3 regions of the Streptomyces sp. NPDC058246 genome follow, and region 1 is predicted to be linked to each of the others. Evidence: riboswitches for the same ligand, from Rfam matches in the RefSeq annotation. Region 1 holds a riboswitch; each other region holds the start of a gene.
What was found. Region 1 has a riboswitch for cobalamin ahead of ACFVXA_RS12295 (HoxN/HupN/NixA family nickel/cobalt transporter). Riboswitches for the same ligand answer to the same signal wherever they lie in the genome.
Positions count from the first base shown of each region.

Region 2: another riboswitch for cobalamin. It lies ahead of ACFVXA_RS32365 (cobalamin biosynthesis protein); the one in region 1 lies ahead of ACFVXA_RS12295 (HoxN/HupN/NixA family nickel/cobalt transporter).
Region 3: another riboswitch for cobalamin. It lies ahead of ACFVXA_RS26625 (prenyltransferase/squalene oxidase repeat-containing protein); the one in region 1 lies ahead of ACFVXA_RS12295 (HoxN/HupN/NixA family nickel/cobalt transporter).

Region 1 covers NZ_JBHVWZ010000006.1:340,873-345,512, reverse strand. Annotated here, with positions in the region: gene ACFVXA_RS12315 (GTPase) at 1-633, shown strand, start outside; gene ACFVXA_RS12310 (single-stranded DNA-binding protein) at 805-1,272, shown strand; gene ACFVXA_RS12305 (Cys-Gln thioester bond-forming surface protein) at 1,553-2,944, shown strand; gene ACFVXA_RS12300 (helix-turn-helix domain-containing protein) at 3,025-3,402, opposite strand; cobalamin riboswitch at 3,503-3,730, shown strand; gene ACFVXA_RS12295 (HoxN/HupN/NixA family nickel/cobalt transporter) at 3,758-4,640, shown strand, end outside.
Region 2 covers NZ_JBHVWZ010000030.1:70,128-74,767, forward strand. Annotated here, with positions in the region: gene ACFVXA_RS32350 (lysozyme) at 21-782, shown strand; gene ACFVXA_RS32355 (inorganic phosphate transporter) at 962-2,203, shown strand; gene ACFVXA_RS32360 (hypothetical protein) at 2,216-2,440, shown strand; cobalamin riboswitch at 2,553-2,694, shown strand; gene ACFVXA_RS32365 (cobalamin biosynthesis protein) at 2,813-3,757, shown strand; gene ACFVXA_RS32370 (cobyric acid synthase) at 3,754-4,640, shown strand, end outside.
Region 3 covers NZ_JBHVWZ010000020.1:125,768-130,407, reverse strand. Annotated here, with positions in the region: gene ACFVXA_RS26630 (SCO2322 family protein) at 1-650, opposite strand, end outside; gene ACFVXA_RS26625 (prenyltransferase/squalene oxidase repeat-containing protein) at 647-1,906, opposite strand; cobalamin riboswitch at 2,017-2,150, opposite strand; gene ACFVXA_RS26620 (serine hydrolase domain-containing protein) at 2,257-3,408, opposite strand; gene ACFVXA_RS26615 (ATP-binding protein) at 3,672-4,640, shown strand, end outside.

The DNA.
Region 1 (4,640 bases):
GGGACGCCCTGGCTGCGGCTGTGGCGCTGGTACCAGGATCGGCGCGAACCCTCGACCGGCCGCCTGGCCGTAAGGGCCCCCGCGGACGAGGAGGCCACCGCGCGCCAGCGCGTCGAGCAGGCCGTACGGACGGTCGCGGACCGGGCGGTGTACGGACTTCCCGCGCCCTGGGCCCAGGCGGTGCGCGAGGCGGCCGTACGGGGGGCGCAGGGGCTGCCCGAGGCGCTGGACGAGATGGCGGCGCGCGCCACGAGTCCGGTGGGGCGTCCGCCGCGGCCGGGCTGGTGGCCGGTCGCCGTGCTGGCACAGGCCTCGATGACGATCCTGCAAGTCGTCGGCGGACTCTGGCTGCTGGGACAGATCATCGGCATCAGCTCGCCGAATCTCGGGGTGCCGGTGCTGCTGATGGTGGCGGGCATCATCGGCGGTCCGGCCGTCGAGGGAAGCAGCAGAATGGCGGCACGCGGACCGGCCCGGCGCTACGGACTCGAAGCGGAGCGACGGCTGCGTGAGGCCGCCGCCGGTTGCGGCAGGGCCCGCGTCCTGGATCCGGTGGCAGCGGAGCTGCTGCGCTACCGGGAGGTGCGCGAGCAGTACGGGCGGGTGACGGGGGCGGCGGCGCCTGTCGGGTGACCCCCGGGCGTCGCTCGTCGGTAGCCCCGGCGGGTGACGCGGTTTTCCACAACCGGCCGGTAGCCCACAGCGCTCAGCGGGCTCGGCCCGGCGAAGGCAGTCTGAACTCGCGGCGATCGCAGCGCATGCGATCGCAGCGACAGACGCATTCGTACGGGAGAGGGGTCCGGGATGAACGAGACGATGGTGTGCACGGTGGGCAACGTGGCGACACGGCCGGTGTACCGGGAATTGGCGAACGGGGCGTCGGCGAGGTTCCGGCTCGCGGTGACCTCGCGGTACTGGGACCGCGAGAAGAGCGCGTGGACGGACGGACACACCAACTTCTTCACGGTGTGGGCCAATCGTGCGCTCGCCACGAACGTGGGGGCATCGGTGTCGGTGGGCGATCCCGTCATCGTGCAGGGCAGGTTGAAGGTCCGCACCGAACAACGCGACGGGCAGAGCTGGACGTCGGCGGACATCGACGCGGTGGCGATCGGCCACGACCTCTCGCGGGGTACGTCGGCCTTCAGGCGCCCGTCCAAGGAGGGGGACGCGACGGCGGCTGCCCGAGCCGAGCCCTCTTGGGAGACCGAGCCGGACAGCCAGCCGGAGACCGCGTCCCAACAGCGTCCGGAACCCGCGGGGGTGACGTGATGTTAGGGATTCACACATCCTGACCGAAGTGCGGCTTATCGACAAATCCATTGCGAACGGTCCCCATGGATTTGTCGATAAGCGCAGCTCACAGCTGTGCGAGCGATAACGATTCCGAGTCGGATCGGTTATCGGATGACATGCCTGGGGAGCGTGGTGCGCCGCGTCCTTAGGATGCCGGGCATAGCTCTCGTGGCTTCTGATTCTGCTGGCGGGACCGTCCCCCCATGTCAACGGGTCCTGCACGAAGGGGAATTCTGTGCTTTCTTCGCTGTCTGCGTTGTCCGCGCGCAGGCGAGGGGCCGCCGCCCGCCTCGCCGCCGCGACGTTGGTGTCCGGGCTCTTCGCCGCGGCGGCGATCGCCACCGCCGGTACGGCCGTCGCCGACGAGACTCCGCAGAACCAGGGCGGCGCGACGGCCACCATAGGCGACCTGAAGACGTACGGGTCCGCGGTCATTCATGACGGCGGCGAGGACTCGTGGGTGTCCGCGGGGCTCTTCGAGATGTCCGTGGACAACGGCGGCATGCTGCAGACCTACTGCATCGACATCCACAACCCGACGCAGCGGGACGCCAAGTACCAGGAGACCTCCTGGAGCGGTACGTCGCTGAGCGGCAACAAGGACGCCGGCAAGATCCGCTGGATCCTGCAGAACTCCTACCCGCAGGTGAACGACCTGGCGGCGCTCGCCAAGCAGGCCGGCGTCAGCGGCCTCACCGAGAAGGACGCGGCGGCCGGCACCCAGGTGGCCATCTGGCGGTACTCGGACGGCGCCGACGTGGACGCGGTGGACCCGCCGGCGGAAAAACTCGCGGACTATCTGCAGAAGAGCGCGCGGAACCTGGCGGAGCCCAAGGCGTCCCTCACACTCGCCCCGGCCGCGGTCTCGGGTCACGCCGGTGAGCGGCTCGGTCCGGTCACGGTGCACACCAACGCGGACAGCGTGACGGTGACCCCGCCCACGGACGCCGCCGCCAGCGGGGTGAGGATCGTCGACAAGAACGGCAAGGCGATCACCTCCGCGGCCGACGGCAGCCGGCTCTACTTCGACGTGCCGAAGGACAGCGCGGACGGTTCGGCCTCGCTGACCGTGCAGGCGTCCACGACCGTGCCGGTCGGTCGCGCCTTCACCTCGGAGACCCACTCCCAGACCCAGATACTCGCGGGCTCCAGCGAGTCGACGGTCTCCGCGACGGCGACCGCGAACTGGGCGGAGAGGGGCGCGATACCGGCCCTGTCCGCCGAGAAGAACTGCGCCAAGGGTGGCGTGGACATCACGGCGGCCAACAAGGGCGACGAGGCGTTCACCTTCGAGTTGATGGGGATCGAGCACACCATCGCGGCGGGCGCGACGCAGACGGTGACCATCCCGCTCCAGGAGGACCAGGCCTACGACTTCACGATCACCGGTCCGAACGGCTTCGCGAAGCGCTTCAAGGGCGTGCTCGACTGCGAGACCCAGGGCGGCGCGCACGACGTCACGACGCAGACGGTCAGTGAGCCGAGCCCGGCGACGGTGGGCGGCACCTCCACCGGGGGCACCGACCTCGCCGCGACCGGCGGCACCAGCGCGACGCCGCTCATCGCGGGCACAGCCATCGCCCTGGTGGTGATCGGCGGCGGGGCGGTCTTCCTCGTCCGCAAGAAGAAGGCACCGACGCAGGACTGAAGACCGGACCGGACAAGAGCGGAGGCGCAGGCCTCCAGCCTCAGCACCTTGGCAACTCGACAGTGAGCGACCGGAGCGGCTCAACCGCCGTCGGACGTGCGGTGTTCGTCGGACGAGCAGTGTTCGAGGAGTTCGGCGATCGGGCCGTCGGTCACCCGGTAGCGCACGACGCGCCCGTCCTTGTCGCCCTCGACCACCCCGGCGGTACGGAGCAGACGCAGGGCCTGGGACACGGCGGGGTCGTTCATGCCGGTCGCGATGGCGAGGTCGGAGACGGCAAGGGGCCCGGCTCGGTGCAGGGCCAGGAGCAGAGCGAGGCGGCGTGGGTCGGCCAGCAGGGAGAAGCGGTCGGCCCACGTGCGTACGTGCCCGGGCTCACCGATGGCGGCGACGGCGTCGCAGACCCGGTGGCCGTCGATGGTCCGGCGGTCGGCCCGCTCGGCGGGGACGAGGTGCATGGCGGCCATCTTCGCAGGCGGACACGGGACGCACGCCGCCGTCCCCGCGGCGGCCCGGGCGAGGTGCCCCATGTGATCTTCAATACCTGCGCAGCTGTGCAGCTTTGCAGGAGACCTCGGCCACCCCTACGGTGGGTGGGCCGTGGTGTTCGGGAAGACCGGTGACGACCCCTCAGGAGGTCCATACCGGAGCGGCCCTCGCCACTGTGATCGGGGAGTTCCCGTCCCGTGCCGCCTTCGGCGGCGCCACTGGCCGCGAGGCCGGGAAGGCAGGGTCGGGCGCGTGCACCCGTAAGCCAGGAGACCGGCCACGGCATCTCACGAAGTGATCCACGAGGTGCTGGAGCGTGACCGAATGACCCTGCCCACTCAGTCGTCCCCACCCGCCGCCGGGTTCCGCTGGCGCCGCGAGGACACCCTCCGAACCGCCGTACTCCTGGCCGTGATCGCGGCGTTGCACGTCGTCGCGTTCGGCATCCTGTTCCTGCTCGTGGTGCCGGAGCACTACGAGGTCGGCTCCAAGGCGTTCGGCATCGGCCTGGGCGTCACCGCGTACACCCTGGGCATGCGGCACGCCTTCGACGCGGACCACATCGCCGCGATCGACAACACCACCCGCAAGCTGATGGCCGACGGCAAGCGGCCGGTGTCGGTGGGCTTCTGGTTCGCGCTCGGGCACTCCAGTGTGGTGGTCGTGCTCGCCGCACTGATCGCCGGCGGCACCCAGCTGGCCGGTCGGATCATGAACGAGGGGTCCAGCACCCACCAGGTGCTGGGCGTCATGGGCACCACGATCTCCGGGTCGTTCCTCTACCTCATCGCCGCCCTCAACCTCGTCGCGCTCGTCGGCATTCTGCGGGTCTTCCGCGCGATGCGCGCCGGCGCCTATGACGAGGCCGAACTCGAACAGCACCTGGATTCCCGGGGTTTCATGAACCGGATCCTCGGCCGCTTCACGAAGTCCATCACGCGGCCCGGGCAGATGTTCCCGCTGGGCTTTCTCTTCGGGCTCGGCTTCGACACCGCCACCGAGGTCACCTTGATGGTGATGGCGGGCAGCGGCGCGGCGGCCGGACTGCCCTGGTACGCGATCCTGTGCCTGCCGCTGCTGTTCGCGGCGGGGATGAGCCTGTTCGACACGCTGGACGGCACGTTCATGAACTTCGCCTACCAGTGGGCCTTCTCCAACCCGGTGCGCAAGGTCTTCTACAACCTCACCATCACCGGACTGTCCATCG
Region 2 (4,640 bases), on a different contig from region 1:
TCGCCATTCCGGGGGGAAATATGGCCCGTGATCACAAACCGTTCCGTCGGCGCGCCCGCGCCCGCACCCACGTCGTCGCGGCGGCTGCCGTCGTGGCGGCACTCACCGCCGGGGGGACGGCCCTCACCGCGCTTCCGGCCGACGCCGCGAGCAGGCCCAAGGGGCACGACGTGTCCTCGCACCAGAAGAACGTCGACTGGCCGAGCGCGAAAGCGAAGGGCGCCCAGTTCGTCTACGTCAAGGCGACCGAGTCCCACACCTACCGCAATCCGTACTTCAGCCGGCAGTACAACGGCGCGCGCGACGCGGGCATCCTCCGCGGCGCCTACCACTTCGCGGTGCCGGACAAGTCGTCCGGCACCACCCAGGCCGCGTACTTCGTGCGCAACGGAGGCGCATGGCGCTCGGACGGCTGGACGCTGCCGCCCGCGCTGGACATCGAGTACAACCCGTACAGCAGCCACAAGTGCTACGGCCTGAGCAAGGCCAGGATGGTGAGCTGGATCAAGGCGTTCAGTGACGAGGTCAAGCGGGAGACCGGCCGCCGTCCGGTGATCTACACGACCACGCACTGGTGGAACACCTGCACCGGCGGCAGCCGCGCCTTCGCCGCGAACCACGCCCTGTGGCTCGCCCGCTACGACTCGGCGGACGCGGGCACGCTGCCCGCCGGCTGGTCGTTCTGGACCTTCTGGCAGTACGACAACAGCGGCAGCCTGCCGGGTGACCAGAATCTCTTCAACGGATCCAGCACTCAGCTCAAGCGGCTCGCCGGCGGCTAGAAAAAGGGAGCGGAGCCCAGGATTCCGCCTTCGTTCGAGCCCATCGGGCCGCCCCTCCGCCACAAACGGAGGGGCGGTCCACCCATTGAGACACCCCACCGCCCGCCCCAGTTCATCTTCCGTTCACTCAGGTTGCCTACGGTCCACTTGCCACTGACGTCAAACAGAAGCCTGGGTAAATGGAACACATCACGCTCCTCCTCGGAATCGTGATCGTCACCGCTCTCGTGTTCGATTTCACGAACGGTTTCCACGACACTGCCAACGCGATGGCGACGACCATCTCGACCGGCGCTCTGAAGCCCAAGACGGCGGTGGCCATGTCCGCCGTGCTGAATCTCGTCGGTGCGTTCCTCTCCGTGGAGGTCGCCAAGACGATCTCCGGCGGGATCATCAACGAAGAGGGCATTCGCACCGAAGTGATCTTCGCGGCGCTCGTCGGCGCCATCCTCTGGAATCTGCTGACCTGGCTTCTGGGTCTGCCCTCCAGCTCCTCCCACGCACTCTTCGGCGGCCTGATCGGCGCCGCGGTCATGTCGGCCGGCTGGTCGTCGGTGAACGGCTCGACCGTCGTCACCAAGGTGCTGATCCCCGCGGTCGCCGCCCCCCTCGTCGCCGGACTCGCCGCCATGCTGGCCACCCGGCTGACGTACAAGATCGGCAACCGCGCCGAGGAGAAGGCGACCGCCAAGGGCTTCCGCGCGGGCCAGATCGCCTCCGCCGGTCTCGTCTCGCTCGCCCACGGCACCAACGACGCGCAGAAGACCATGGGCATCATCACCCTCGCCCTGGTCACCGGCGGTGTGATCGCCCCGGGCTCGAACCCTCCCACCTGGGTCATCGTCTCGGCCGGTACGGCCATCGCGCTCGGCACCTACCTGGGCGGCTGGCGCATCATCCGCACCATGGGCAAGGGCCTCACCGACCTCGCGCCGCAGCAGGGCTTCGCCGCCCAGACCAGCGCCGCGACGGCCATCCTGGCCTCCTCGCACATCGGCTTCTCGCTCTCCACCACCCAGGTCTGCTCGGGCGCCGTGATGGGCTCGGGCCTCGGCCGCAAGGGCAGTGTCGTCCGCTGGTCGACCGCGACCCGGATGTTCGTCGCGTGGGGTCTGACCCTGCCGGCCGCCGGTCTGGCCGGCGCCTCCGCCGAGTTCCTCACCAAGCAGGGCACCTGGGGCATCGTCCTCACCGGCGTACTGCTGGTGGCCGGCGCCGGCGTCATCTGGACGCTCTCCCGCCGCCAGCCGGTCACCGTCGACAATGTCAACGACGTCCCCGCGGAGCCCGCGGGCGTCGTCACCGCGGCGATCGCCGCGGTCACCCCGCCGCCGGCCGGCTCGATCGCCACGGCGGACACCGACCTGAAGACCACCATCCCGGCCCCGGACGCGGAGCCCACCCGCCCGGCCACGGTGTAAGGAACGAACAGCATGCACATCGACTGGGCAGCCCTCGGCTCCGTCTTCGGAGTCAGCCTCGTGACCACCGTGGCCCTCGTCGGCCTCTTCACCCTCGGCATCGTCGGACTCTCCAAGCGCGAGTCGGCCTCGGCCCAGGGCGGTTCCGCCGCCCTCGCGGTCACCGGCGCCTACGTCTGCTTCGCGACCTGCGCGGCGGCGGTGGCGTACGGGATCTATCTGATCGTCGGCAAGTAACGTAAAAAGGGCATCACTTCGAGTGGGGTGCGGGACGGATCACCGTCTCGCACCCCACCCGTGTGTGGGCCTTCGCACACTCTCCCTCCGCAGGTCAACAGCAAGTTGACGGGTGTTCTCGGCCCGTGGTGGACTGCCGGAGCCAAGTACGGCGACATGAGAGGAAGCCGGTGTGAATCCGGCGCGGTCCCGCCACTGTCACCGGGGAAGGAAGTCCCCGGGAGCCAGGAACTCTCACCGCCGGTCTCGTCGAACCAGGGCGTGGACACCCTGAGTGAGGACATATCGCCATGCGCGGCTGCCCAAGTGCTCTGCCAACTAAGCGAATGACGCGGACGACGGCTGTGCCCGACCCGACGGTCGGCTGAACCGATGCGTGCCGATCGCGTCTTCGCGTACGGCGCCGCCGCCGGCCTTCTCGGTGACCTGCTGCTCGGCGATCCTCGCCGGGGGCATCCGGTCGCCGCGTTCGGGCGGGCCGCGGGAGCTGTGGAGCGGGTGCTGTGGCGGGACCACCGCGGGTGGGGCGCACTGCACACCGCCGTGTGCGTGGGGGGTGCCGCCGGGCTCGCGGCCGTCGCGGCTCGTTCCGTACGTACCTCTCGTACCGCTTCCGTCGCCCTGACCGCCGCCGCCACCTGGGCCGTAGTCGGAGGGACCTCCCTCGGCCGGGAGGCCCGGGCGATCGGCGGTGCGCTCGCGGCCGGGGACGTCGAGGTGGCCCGGGAACGGCTGCCGCATCTGTGCGGGCGGGATCCGCAGGCGCTCGACGAGGACGGGATCGCCCGTGCCGTGGTCGAGTCCGTCGCGGAGAACACCTCCGATGCCGTCGTGGGGGCACTGGTGTGGGGCGCCGTCGGCGGCGTGCCCGGTCTCGTCGCCTTCCGTGCCGTGAACACGCTCGACGCGATGGTCGGGCACAGGTCCGCCAAGTACCGGCGCTACGGCTGGGCTTCCGCGCGGCTCGACGATGTCGCGGGCTGGCCGGGCGCGCGGCTGACCGCCGCGCTCGCCACCGTCGCCGGAGGCGACCCGCGCGGCGCCGTGCGCGCCTGGCGCGCGGACGCCCGCAAGCACCCGAGCCCCAACGCCGGCCCCGTCGAGGCCTCGTTCGCGGGTGCGCTCGGTGTGCGGCTCGGCGGGACGCTCTCCTACAGCGGCCGGGTCGAGCACCGGCCCGTGCTGAACGGCGCGGGCCGCGCCGTCGAGGTCGACGACATCGAACGGGCCGTACGGCTGTCGCGGCGCGTGAGCCTGCTCGCGCTCGGTGTCAGCGTGGCCGCCCGAACCCTGACACGACGGGGAGGCACGTCATGAGCGGCGGACTGCTGATCGCCGGAACCACCTCCGACGCCGGCAAGAGCGTCGTGACCGCCGGGATCTGCCGGTGGCTGGTGCGGCAGGGCGTCAAGGTCGCGCCCTTCAAGGCGCAGAACATGTCCCTCAACTCCTTCGTGACGCGTGAGGGTGCCGAGATCGGGCGGGCGCAGGCCATGCAGGCGCAGGCCGCGCGCGTGGAGCCGACCGCGCTGATGAACCCCGTGCTCCTCAAGCCGGGCAGTGACCGCAGCAGCCAGGTCGTGCTGATGGGCAAGCCGGTGGGCGAGATGAGCGCGCGCGGCTATCACGGGGGACGGCAGGAGCGGCTCCTCGGGACCGTGCTGGACTGCCTCGCCGAGTTGCGGGGCACGTATGACGCGGTGATCTGTGAGGGGGCGGGCAGTCCCGCCGAGATCAATCTGCGGCGGACGGACATCGTGAACATGGGGATCGCGCGGAACGCGCGGCTGCCCGTGCTCGTCGTCGGCGACATCGACCGCGGGGGCGTCTTCGCCTCCTTCTTCGGCACGGTCGCGCTGCTGTCCCGTGAGGACCAGGAGCTGGTCGCCGGGTTCCTGGTGAACAAGTTCCGTGGGGACGTGTCCCTGCTGGAGCCTGGGCTCGACATGCTCCACGGCCTCACCGGACGCCCGTCGTACGGCGTGCTGCCCTTCCGGCACGGCCTCGGCATCGACGAGGAGGACGGGCTCCGGGTGTCCCTGCGCGGGACGGTCCGGGAGTCGGCGGTCACCTCGCCGGTCGGCGAGGACGTCCTGCGGGTCGCCGTCTGCGCGATCCCCCTCATGTCCAACTTCACGGACGTGGACGCGCTGGCCGCCGAGCCGGGTGTCGTCGTGCGGTTCGTGGACCGGGCCGAGGA
Region 3 (4,640 bases), on a different contig from region 1:
GCGCCCAGCAGGGCCACCGCGGCGACGCCTGCGAGCAGGCCGACCGATGGGCCGTGGTGGGCGGGCTCGGCCTGGGGGCGGGCGGAGGCCGTCGGCTTCGTGGCGGAGACCTGGTCGCCGCAGCCCGTTCGCGGGTAGCCCGCGATGGCGCACAGGAGGGCGTTGGTGTCGTAGCGGAGGGGTTTGGCAACCGAGGCGAGGGCGTCGGCCGTCGTCGCGTCGGAGGGGACGCGGGCACACGCCGTACGCGGGGACGGCGGCGTCTCGCCGGACGGTGCGTCCGCCGTCGTACCGAAGTCGATGACCAGGGCCACGCGCTTCTTGCCGTGCTGGGCGGGCGTCTTCGCGCATATGGAAGCGAGGTCGGAGGCGAAGGCGGAAGCGGGGTCGGAGGCGAGGTCCGCCTTCCCGCGCGGCTTCGCGGCGTCCTGGGAGTCCTGGCTCACCGCGAAGCGGAAGCCCTGGACATCGCCGTCGGACGGCCGCGCGGTCGACGGACCCTGGGTCGCGTACGTCCACTTCCCGCCGGTCAGGTCCCAGAAGGACCAGTAGCGGTAGCCGACGGCCTGGGCCTGGCCCGCCGTGCCGCCGAGCAGGAGGAGGAGCAGGGCCAGGACCAGGACCGGGGTGGTCGTACCGCGCCGGGTCACAGCTGCCGCTTCTTGTTGCGGCCGCTGAGCAGGAAGCCGATGCCGATGCCGGCGACGAGACCGACGCCGACGATCCACCAGACGCCGAGGCCCTTGTCGTCCTCGTCCTTGGCCTGGTCCGCGTTCTTCTCGGCACCCGAGGAGGGGTAGGGGCCGGCCGTGGGCACCGACTCCGGAGCGGGGCCAAGGGCGTTGAGCTGCTTGACGAGGTTCTGGCCGCCGAAGTCCCACGTGTCGAAGGTCGCCGCGTCGGCGGCGAGGATCAGCTGGGCGTACGCGGCCGGCCCGGCCTGCTTCGCCCACTGCGCGTAGTGGCCCTCCAGCCAGCGCATCGTGTCGGCCGCCTTGTCGCCGTGTCCGGAGGTCGCGAGCGCGAGGACCGCGTCCGCGGTGTTGCCGTAGTCGGGCCGGTCCTCGGCGCCGGGCTGCGCCGACTTGAGGTACTTGTCCTTGGCGAGCGCCTTGACGAGGTACGCGGCACCGTTCTGCGCGGCCCGCTCGGGGTGGCTGCCGTCGGCGGCCTTGCAGGACAGGGGGTCGGCGATCGGCTGCTTGGGTTCACCGGCGAGGCCCTTGCCGAGCGAGCCGGCCACGGCCGCCGCCGTCGCGTCGGCGTTCGCCGCGAGCTTGCCCTTCTTGTCCGGCTGGTAGGCGAAGGCGCCCGCGTCGGCGCCGTCGCAGGGCAGCGACAGCTTCACCAGCGCGTCGTACGGCGACTTGCCGCCCTTGGAGACGTCGTCGGGCTTCTCGCCCACCGCGGTGAGAGCTCCGATCACCACGGACGTCGAGTTGGCGTCGCTGGCCCCGCCCGCGGCGTACCCCCAGCCACCGTCCTTGTTCTGCACGGACTTCAGCCAGGCGACGGCCTTGCCGGTCTCGGTGTCGTGCCCGCCGAGCGCGGCCAGGGCCTGTACGGCGGCGGCCGTGCTGTTCGTGTCGACCGTCGTCTTGGCGTCGCACTTGGCGGTGGCATCGGCGCGGTACGCGGCGAAGGCGCCGTTCGCGCACTGCTGGCCGGTCAGCCAGTCGACGGCCTTGGCGGCGGGCTTGACGCCCACGGTGTCCTGGGCGAGCAGTGCCAGTGACTGCCGCCAGACGCCGTCGTAGGTGGGGTCGGTGGAGCCGTACAGCCCGGAGGGGAGCGCCACGGAAGGGGAGGGGGAGGGGGACGCGTCGGCGGCGAACGCCGCCGGTGCGACGGCCGTACCGATGACGACGGTGGCGGCCAGTACCGCGGTGCTGCGGCGAACAATCATGACTCTCCCTGCGGGGAGCCGGGCAGCACCGGGCGCACGCGGGAGCATCCGGGCGGCTCCGGCTCCGTATCCCTCGACGGTGCCGGCCAGCGGCGGGCTGCCGGTGGCACGAGCCGGTCACTTCCTGCGCGGGGCGATCCGGCTCACCACCTTGCGGGTGGTTCACGGTTGCGGGTCAGCGCCGGAATTGCACCGGCTTCCCCCCGTACGGGTGTGATGACGACGCGCTCACTCTACCGGCCGTACGAAATTGCCTGAGGGCCGCCTGTGAGGCCCTCGGCCGCAGGCGGCACCTCGTGGCGGCGAGCGGCACCTCGTGGCGCCGAGTGGCGCCGAGTGGCGCCGCCCGCTTACTGAGTCGCGTCGGCCGTGCGGCGCCAGAAGTCCCGCATCAGCGGGGTGGGCGTCGGGTTCTCCATGGCGACCTGGGTGAGCAGGACGGTGACCGTGCCGGTGGACGGGACGATATGGGCGGTGGTGCCGGTGCCGCCGGTCCAGCCGTAGCGGCCCGGCACGCTCCAGGGGTCGGTGCGTTCGATGTCGACCTGGGCGCCGTAGCCCCAGCCCTGGCCCTCCATGAACAGGGCGCCGATGTCGCGCTGGGCGGGGGTGAGGTGGTTGGTGGTCATCTCCCGTACGGAGGCGGGGGACAGGAGCCGCCGGCCGTCCGCCGTGCCGTCGGCGAGGAGCAGCCGGGCGAAGGCCAGCCAGTCGTCGGCGGTGGAGACCAGGCCGCCACCGCCGGACGGGAACGCCGGGACGCTGCTCCACTGTCCGTCGGGGGAGTCGGCGAGTTCGAGACCCCCGCCCCGGGCCTTCCGGTAGGAGCTGGTGAAGCGGTCGCGCTTGCCGGCCGGTACCTCGAAGGCGGTGTCCTTCATGCCGAGCGGCTCGAAGATCCGCTCGGCCAGGAACTCCGGCAACGGGCGGCCCGTGACCCGGGCGATCAGCACGCCCTGGAGATCGGATGAGGTGCCGTACAACCAGGCCTCGCCCGGCTGGTAGAGCAGCGGAAGGCGGGCGAGGTCCGCCACCCAGGCATCCGGCGTCGGATACGCCTGCGGCTCACGGCCGTCCTTCTGCACCTCGAACAGCGCCTGGACCTGCGGCAGCGAGAAGTCGGACGGGAAGCCCCAGCCGGCCCGGGAGGAGAGCAGATCGGCGACGGTGATCGGCCGGACGGCCGGGACCACGTCGTCGACGGGACTGGCCGGCGTCCGCACGACCATCGGCTTGGCGAGCTCCGGCAGCCACGCGTCGACCGGTTCGTCGGGCGCGATCGCGCCGTCGTCGACCAGCATCATCACCGCGGCGGCGGTGACCGGCTTGCTGATCGAGGCGATCCGGAAGATCGAGTCCCTGGCCATCGGGGCACTCCCCTCGACGTCGACGTCACCGACGGCCTGTACGTCGACGTCGTCACCGCGCGCCACGAGGCCCACCGCCCCCGGCACGCTGCCGTCCTCGACGTACGCCTGAAGAAGCTCGCGCAGGGTGCTCATCGGTTCACCTTTCGCAGGGGGCTGTTTCCGAGGGATGTATGTCCAGAACGACAGTGTCCGTCCGGACCGAGGGGCGGCCGACTCGGGACGAGGGGCGGGCTTGCGGAACGAGGGTCTCCCGTAGCGCCCGCCCCACCCTCACCAGCAGGGAATTGATCACATCGCGTCGAAAGCTGTCCGGAAGTGGCCGGGTGCTTCGACCTTTCTGTCCGAGTTGCCGGAGCGGGGCAACGTGGGAGGGTGATCACGTCAGACTGGTCCGTGTGTCCGAGAAGACGACTGGTGGACGGTCCGGCAATCTGCCCCCGGAGGCGCGGAGCTTCGTCGGGCGGCTGGGTGAACTGGACTGGCTGGAGCAGGAGTTGGATCCCGGGGTCGGGATCGACCGGCTGGTGAGTCTGGTCGGGGTCGGCGGGGTCGGCAAGACACGGCTCGCGCTGCGGGCCGCGAGGCGGGTCCAGGACGCGTACCCGGACGGCGTCTGGCTGGTGGAGCTCTCCCCGCTGCACACCGCTGGTCTGGTGGGCCTGGCCGTCGTGGAGGCACTGCGGCTCACGGACCAGTCGACAGCGCCGGTCACCGAGGTGGTCGCCGAATGGGCCCAGGGCAAGCGGCTGTTGCTGATTCTCGACTCCTGCGAGCACGTCCTCGCGGACTGTGTGCCGTTCGTCGAGGCGCTGCTGCCCGTCCTGCCGGGGCTGCGCATCCTCCTCACCAGCCGTCAGCCGCTCGGCCTGCCCGGCGAACGCGTGCTGCACCTGGACCCGCTGCCGGTCGCCGACGACGCGGTGGCCCTGTTCACCGAACGCGCGGCCGACACCGGGTTCGTCCTCGGTGACACCGACCGCGCCGCCGTCGAGGACGTCTGCCGCAGCCTGGACGGTATCCCGCTCGCCATCGAACTCGCCGCCGTACGGCTCTGCGAGCTCTCCCTGGCCCAGTTGCACGGCCGCCTCGGGGCGGGCCTGACGTCCCGGCTCGACCTGCTCACCGCGCGCGACGGCGAGGGGCCGCCGCGCCACCGGACACTGCGGACGGCCATCGGCTGGAGCCACGAGTTGTGCGCACCGCTGGAGCGGCTGCTCTGGGCTCGCCTGTCGGTGTTCGCGGACGGCTTCTGCCTGCGCGCCGCCGAGGACGTCTGCGCGGGCGGCCCGCTGCCCGCGGGGCGGATCGCCGGACTGCTCGCCCGGCTCGTCGAGCAGTCCATCGCGCGCCGCCATGACACCGAC